DNA from 2 places in the Devosia lucknowensis genome. Region 2 is predicted to be linked to the other one. Evidence: predicted binding sites of a transcription regulator. Region 2 holds the regulator's gene; the other holds the start of a gene.
The links. Region 2 encodes PhoB, which activates phosphate uptake and scavenging genes when phosphate is short. Its sites were predicted from a motif close to TGTCATNNANCTGTCAT; they were not measured.
Positions count from the first base shown of each region.

Region 1: CCK88_RS16400 (DUF2794 domain-containing protein) is a predicted target of PhoB. The motif match lies at 1,951-1,967, and genes of this name have one in related genera.

Region 1 is NZ_FXWK01000002.1:830,307-833,682, reverse strand. Features, by position in the region: gene CCK88_RS16410 (Bax inhibitor-1/YccA family protein) at 176-946, shown strand; gene CCK88_RS16405 (GNAT family N-acetyltransferase) at 1,044-1,541, shown strand; gene CCK88_RS16400 (DUF2794 domain-containing protein) at 1,553-1,903, opposite strand; gene CCK88_RS16395 (DUF1223 domain-containing protein) at 2,223-2,957, opposite strand; gene acnA (aconitate hydratase AcnA) at 3,094-3,376, opposite strand, start outside.
Region 2 is NZ_FXWK01000001.1:1,828,196-1,831,571, reverse strand. Features, by position in the region: gene CCK88_RS08960 (alpha/beta hydrolase) at 1-331, opposite strand, end outside; gene CCK88_RS08955 (alpha/beta fold hydrolase) at 705-1,517, shown strand; gene phoB (phosphate regulon transcriptional regulator PhoB) at 1,552-2,253, opposite strand; gene phoU (phosphate signaling complex protein PhoU) at 2,428-3,138, opposite strand; gene pstB (phosphate ABC transporter ATP-binding protein PstB) at 3,165-3,376, opposite strand, start outside.

The DNA of each region.
Region 1 (3,376 bases), on a different contig from region 2:
AGATTCGCGCCACCGACCCTAACACAAACACTTTATCGGACCAGTCCCAGTGTCGCAGGGGACCGATTATCCTTGTCATTCAATGGTTCCGTCCCCATATTCCGAGCCAAGTGGCAACGCCAATTGCCCCCGGCGGTGGAATGACCGCGTCTAATTTGGGAAAGGGAACCAAAGAATGGCTGAATATGACCGTCAGACCCTCGGTGCGCGGGCCGGCTCGGCCGCGGCCATCGACGAGGGCCTTCGCAGCTATATGCTGCGCGTTTACAATTACATGGGCCTCGGCCTTGTCATCACGGGCCTCGTGGCCTTCTTCGCCGCCCAGGCTGCGATCACGTCCGATCCGTCGGCCGCCGTCGGCCAGCTCGAGAACGGCACCTACGTCACCCAGTGGGGCGCTCTGCTCTTCGGCAGCCCGCTGTCCTGGGTCATCATGCTCGCGCCGCTTGGCTTCGTGCTGGTGCTGAGCTTCGGCATCAACAAGCTCTCCGTACCGGCCGCACAGGCCGTGTTCTGGGCCTTCGCCGCGATCATGGGCCTGTCGCTCTCGTCCATCTTCCTGGTCTATACCGGCGCTTCGATCGCCAAGGTGTTCTTCATTACCGCCGCGACCTTCGGCGCGATGAGCCTGTACGGCTACACCACCAAGCGTGACCTGACCGGCATGGGCAACTTCCTGATGATGGGCCTGATCGGCATCATCATCGCCTCGATCGTGAACATCTTCATGGGCTCCTCCATGCTCGATTTCGCGATCTCGGTGCTCGGCGTCCTGATCTTCACCGGTCTGACCGCCTATGACACCCAGAAGATCAAGGAAAGCTACTCCGAGAGCTACGGCGCCGACGTGCTGGCCAAGAATGCCATCATGGGTGCCCTGTCGCTCTACCTCGACTTCATCAACCTCTTCATGATGCTGCTCCGCCTCTTCGGTAACCGCGAGTAACCTTCGGAAGACTTGATGGTCCGATCAAAGATTTTGGTTGGACGCTGATCGGGACCGCAGCCTACAAGGGCTGCGGTCCTTTTCTTTGCAAGCAGCCATGTCCGACACCCTCCTCCGCTCTTTCACCTGGTCCGACGTTCCCGCCATCACGGCGATCTACCGGCATTATGTGGACCAGACCGCGATCACCTTCGATACCGAAGCGCCGGGCGAGGAAGCCATTGCGGAAAAATATGCGGGCCTCAAGAAACTGGGCCATCCCGTCATCATCGCCGAGCGTCAGGGCAAGGTGGTGGGCTATGCCTATGCCAGCTTTTATCGCCCCCGCGCCGCCTACCGTTTCACCTGCGAGGATTCGATCTATCTCGATCCCGCGGAGACCGGCCGCGGCCTCGGCAAGCGGATGCTCACCGAACTGCTGACACAGTCCAAGGCCTTCGGTTTCAAGCAAATGCTGGCGGTGATCACTGCCGACACCGCCAATTCGATCGCCATCCACGAAAAGTTCGGCTTCGAGCGCGTCGGCTACTACAAGGCGGTCGGTCTCAAGTTCGACCGCTGGCACGATATCGTGCATCTGCAGAAGGCGCTGTAGAGGCCCAGGACCTAGCCCACCACCACCAGATCCGGATCGAGCACGCGCAACACCTGGCTGAGGTCGTGGCCGCGCTTGAGAATCATGCCCTGCTGGTTGGTGACCATGTATTGGCCCTGGCGATTGCGCAGCTTGGGGTTCTTCTCGACGACGAAGAGCGGCCGTTCGGAGACGCGCGCATAGATGGAAAAGAGGGCGCGGTCCTTGAGGAAATCCATGGCGTAGTCACGCCATTCGCCCTTGCCGACCTTGCGGCCATAGACCGCCAGAATCTGCGTCAGCTCGCGGCGGTCAAAGGCGACCACCGGTTGCACGGGCCGGTTGGGCTGGCTTGTGGGCTCGCCCACATGCACCAGCGCCAGAGTGTTCCGGTTATCGTTTGGAGGACCCTGCACGCGCCTATTTATCCCGTCATCGGACCTTCATGATCGGCGCATTTTCACGGCTTGGCAAGCAGGCGAAGATTCCCCATTTCGGCCACGATTTGTCCCTTACCCCGCCCCATTGGACCGGCACTGTTCAACCATTGCCTCCAGTGGCTGGCAGCTGGGCCGATGAGCCCCCAAACCAGTAGGCCCGATTGCCAGCCGCCCCAAAATGCAATGACCCCAAGTCGTCTACCGCCCACTCCCGCCCCCGGAGTGGGCGTTTTCTTTCGGCCTATGCCGTTGGTGCCGGGCGCTAGAAGTCGTGCATGGCTGCCCCGAGGATCGGCCCGGGCAAGCCGTTTTGCTCCCGCTGGATCAGGATAGCGATCCCGCCGTCGGCTGCGCCGACCTGCTCGATGGGCAGCTTGACCTCGGCGCCGGTGGAGGCTTCCCACATGCCCACCATCTGCCGGTCGACGACGACCTGCGTATAGACCATGGATTTGCCGGCATTCTCGCCCTTTTCGATCGCCACTTCCGCCCGGCGCACATAGCGCACCAGCCAGATCGTCGCGTCGCCGAGCGCCGCATTGGCGGGCGCCTCAAGCTTGAGCATGTCGTTCTGTACCGTCAGCGATACATCGAGGGGCAGCGTCGCACGTCCCACGGACGCCTGGACCTTGTCACGCTTCGAGCCGACAACCCCTTCCGATCCGTTCACCACCATCTGCGGGGTGAAGATGCGGGACGAATTCCAACCCCGGGCATAGGCCCGCTGCAGGTCGGAATAAGCTTTCGATCCAAACGTGTCTTCCCAGCCGATATAGTCCCAGTAATCCACATGATAGGCCAGCGCCACCACATCGCCACGCTCGGCAAGGCTGGTGAGCATGGCATCGGCCGGCGGGCATTGGGCGCAGCCCTGGCTGGTGAAAAGCTCGACCACCGCCTTGACCCTGCCGCCCGACGACTGCGCCATCGGATGGCCCGAGAGGGCGAGGCAAAAAGCGGATCCGGCAAGAGCGGTGAAGGAGCGTCTCGTGAGCATGGGCGGTGTTGTAAGCCGGGCCCCATTCGCCTGCCTAGTCAAAAGAGGGTGAGACTCCGCGGATTCGCATTCGGACAAAGAAAATGGCGGCCACCGGGGGCCGCCATTTCCACGCAATCTGCAATGTAAGCGCTGCTTACGCCGCGACGAGGCTGCGCAGCACGTAGTGCAGAATGCCACCGTTCTTGAAGTAGTCGAGCTCATTGGCGGTATCGATCCGGCATAGCGTTTCGATCGTCACGACCTCGCCATTGGCGCGGGTGATCTTGACTGCCACCTTCGAGCGCGGCTCGATGGTGTCGACCCCGGCGATGTCAACGGTTTCGGTACCGTCGAGCCCCAGGGTCTGCCAGCTTTCGCCCTCCGCAAACTGCAGCGGGATGACACCCATGCCCACGAGATTGGAGCGGTGGATACGC
Region 2 (3,376 bases):
CGATGCCTCGGTAGTCGATGGTCGCGACGGCAAAGCCGGCCTCGGCAAAACGGACGAGCTGCGGGATCAGGCGTTCGCGCTCGACGGCGCGCCAGCCGCTTCCCGTAATGAAAACGATGACAGGCGCGGGCTCGGCGGAGGTTGGGCGGATCAGATCGAGATACAGCTCATTGCGCATGAGGCCGAGGGCGGATGTCGAATACTGGATATCGGAATAGAGCTCGACACCGCTGAACTGAACCTGCGTTGCGTCGATGTTGACCGTTTCCGCCACGGAAACAGAGGTCGCAAGGGCGGCAAGAGCCGCGCCCAAAAGCGTGCGCTTCAGCATTTGATTTCTCCTCAAAACTGCGGGCCTGGACGTGGTCTCTATGGTCCCGCGCCGGACCTGAGCAGAAGCGCTCAATGGTGCCAGCCGCCACAAGCAAGCAGAGGGCAGGACTTGTTGTCAACAATTGAAGATGCAAAAACTTTTTGCAACTCAAGTCATACTTTTGAATTTATCGTTCTTATTCAGTGGCTAAAGAAGAATCGACGCTGGGCATTCCAGCGGGACTTGTAACCAAAATTTACAACTAATGGGTGTCGATGGGCCGGATCCGAGTCGCGAGCGGAAGGCAACATTTCCGTCATTCCGGAACGGTGGAGTCGTGGCGCCGTTCTGGTGGGGAGATTTCGTTCTTACGCCAAAAAGGAGAGCATCCATGGCGACCCAATCGATCGGCCTGCACACTGAAGACACCGGCGGCAGCGGCCGCGCCGTTATCCTGATCCATGGCTGGCCGCTTTCAGGCAAGGCTTGGGAGCATCAGGTGCAGGCGCTGGCCGGGGCCGGTTTTCGCGTCATCACCTATGACCGGCGCGGGTTCGGTCAATCGGACAAGCCCGAGAGCGGGTTCGATTATTCGACGCTGGCGAATGACGTGGCAGACATCATCGAGGCCAAGGCCCTCACCGACGTGTCGCTGGTGGGCTTTTCGATGGGCGGGGGCGAAGTCGCCCGCTATGTCGCCGAGCATGGCGAGAGCAAGCTGCATTCGGTCGTCTTCGCGGCGGCAGTGCCGCCCTACATGATGAAGACGCCTGATAACCCCGATGGTCCGCTGACCAAGGAAAAGGCCGACGAGATGGAGGCGGGGATCAAGGCGGACCGCACCGCCTTCTTCGACCAGTTCACCAAGGACTTCTTTTCGGCCAACGGCGTGCTCAAGGTGAGCGAGGACGAGCGGCAAAAAGCGATCGCGCTTTGCCACCAGTCGGACCAGACCGCCGCGCTGGGCTGCATGGCATCGTTCGGCACGACCGATTTCCGCGATGATCTCAAGGCGATCACGGTGCCGACGCTGGTGATCCATGGCGATGCCGACGGGATCGTGCCGGTGGAAGGATCAGGCGCGCGCACGCATGCCGCCATCCCGGGCAGCGAGATGGTCGTGGTGCTTGGGGCGCCGCACGGCTTCAATGTGAGCCATGCCGAGGAATTCAACCGGCACCTGATCGCGTTTCTGCGCAAATAACAGAAAGGGCCCGCTTCGGCGGGCCCTGCTATTTTCAGGCGACGGCGGCGAAGCGCTCGTCGAAGGCGTAGCCTGCGCCGCGCACAGTGCGGATCGGATCGGACTCCTTGCCCCGGTTAATGGCGCGTCGAAGGCGGCCGATATGGACGTCGACGGTGCGCTCGTCGACATAGACGTCGTTGCCCCAGACGCCATCGAGCAGTTGTTCACGCGAATAGACACGGCCCGGGTGGCGCATGAGATATTCGAGCAGCCTATATTCGGTGGGGCCAAGGTGGACGTCCCTGTTGGCGCGGCGGACGCGGTGGGTGGTGCGATCGAGCTCAAGATCGCCGACCTTGAGGGCGGCGGTGACGAGGTTGGGGTTGGCGCGGCGCAGGAGCGCATGAATGCGCGCCAGCAGTTCGGGCACCGAGAAGGGTTTCACCACGTAGTCGTCGGCGCCGGTGGAGAGGCCGCGTACGCGCTCCTCTTCCTCGCCGCGGGCGGTGAGCATGATGATCGGGACGCGGGCGGTTTCCTCGCGGGCGCGCAAGCGGCGGCAGAGCTCGATGCCCGAGATTTCGGGCAGCATCCAATCGAGCAGGATCAGATCGGGCAGTTTTTCGGCGATGGCCTGCTGGGCTTCGTCGCCGCTTTCAGCCGTGACCACGCGAAAACCCTCGGCTTCGAGGTTGTAGCGCAGGAGGATGGCGATATCGCCTTCGTCTTCAACGACGAGAATGGTGGCGGGCATAATGGCGTGCTCCGTCGATCGGACTGACCGAGGTCGCCCGAGAGTTCTGAATTCTTGGCTTTATCCCCACCTCACCTCTCCCTGAAGGAGGGGAGACGGGGAGCGGCGTTCGGACTAAGGCCTCCTCACCCGGCGCGGTGCGCCGACCTCTCCCCAGGGGGAGAGGCAAGGCAATCACGCCTTGATCTGCTGGCGCTGCAGCTGCTGGACGTCGCTCGTCAGCTGCTTGCCGGTGGCCAGATAATAGGCGCGTTCGGCGATATTGGTGGCGTGGTCACCGATGCGCTCGAGGTTCTTGGCGCAGAACAGGAGATGCGTGCAGGTGGTGATGTTGCGCGGATCTTCGAGCATGTAGGTCAGGAGTTCGCGGAACAGCGAGGTGTGCATGGCATCGACCTCGTCATCGCGGTTGCAGACCTCGACCGAAGCGGCCGCTTCGCGGTTGGCATAGGCGTCGAGTGCGTCCTTGACCTGACGCGAGACCAGGGCTGTCATGTTCTTGACGCCGTTGTAGAAGGTCGGCTGCAGGTTGATGCCCTCGAGCTTCAATGAGCGGCGGGCAAGCTGCTTGGCCATGTCGCCAATGCGTTCGAGATCGTTGGCGACGTGGATGGCGGTGATGATGGCGCGCAGATCGCTGGCCATGGGCTGGCGACGGGCGATCATGGAGACGGCCATCTCATCGATCTGGCGCTGCATGTCGTCGATGCGCTGGTCGGCGATGATGGTCACGTCGGCCAGCTCGCGATCGAGCCGGAGGAGTGCACGGGTGCCGTTCTCGATGGCGACTTCGACCTGACCGCCCATTTCGGCGATGGCCTGGGCAAGGGCGGCGAGTTCTTCGTTGTACGACGTGACGATGTGGTCGGTGCCGGTATTGGGCATGGTAATGGTCCTCCGTCGCCCGGCGATCAGCCGATGCGGCCCATGATGTAGTCCTGGGTCTGCTTGTTCACCGGATTGGTGAAGATGTCCTCGGTGTCGCCCTGCTCGATGAGGTTGCCCAGGTGGAAGAACGCGGTCTTCTGCGAGACGCGGGCGGCCTGCTGCATGGAGTGGGTCACGATGACGATGGTGTAGTTTTCGCGCAGCTCGTCGATCAGTTCCTCGATGATGGCGGTGG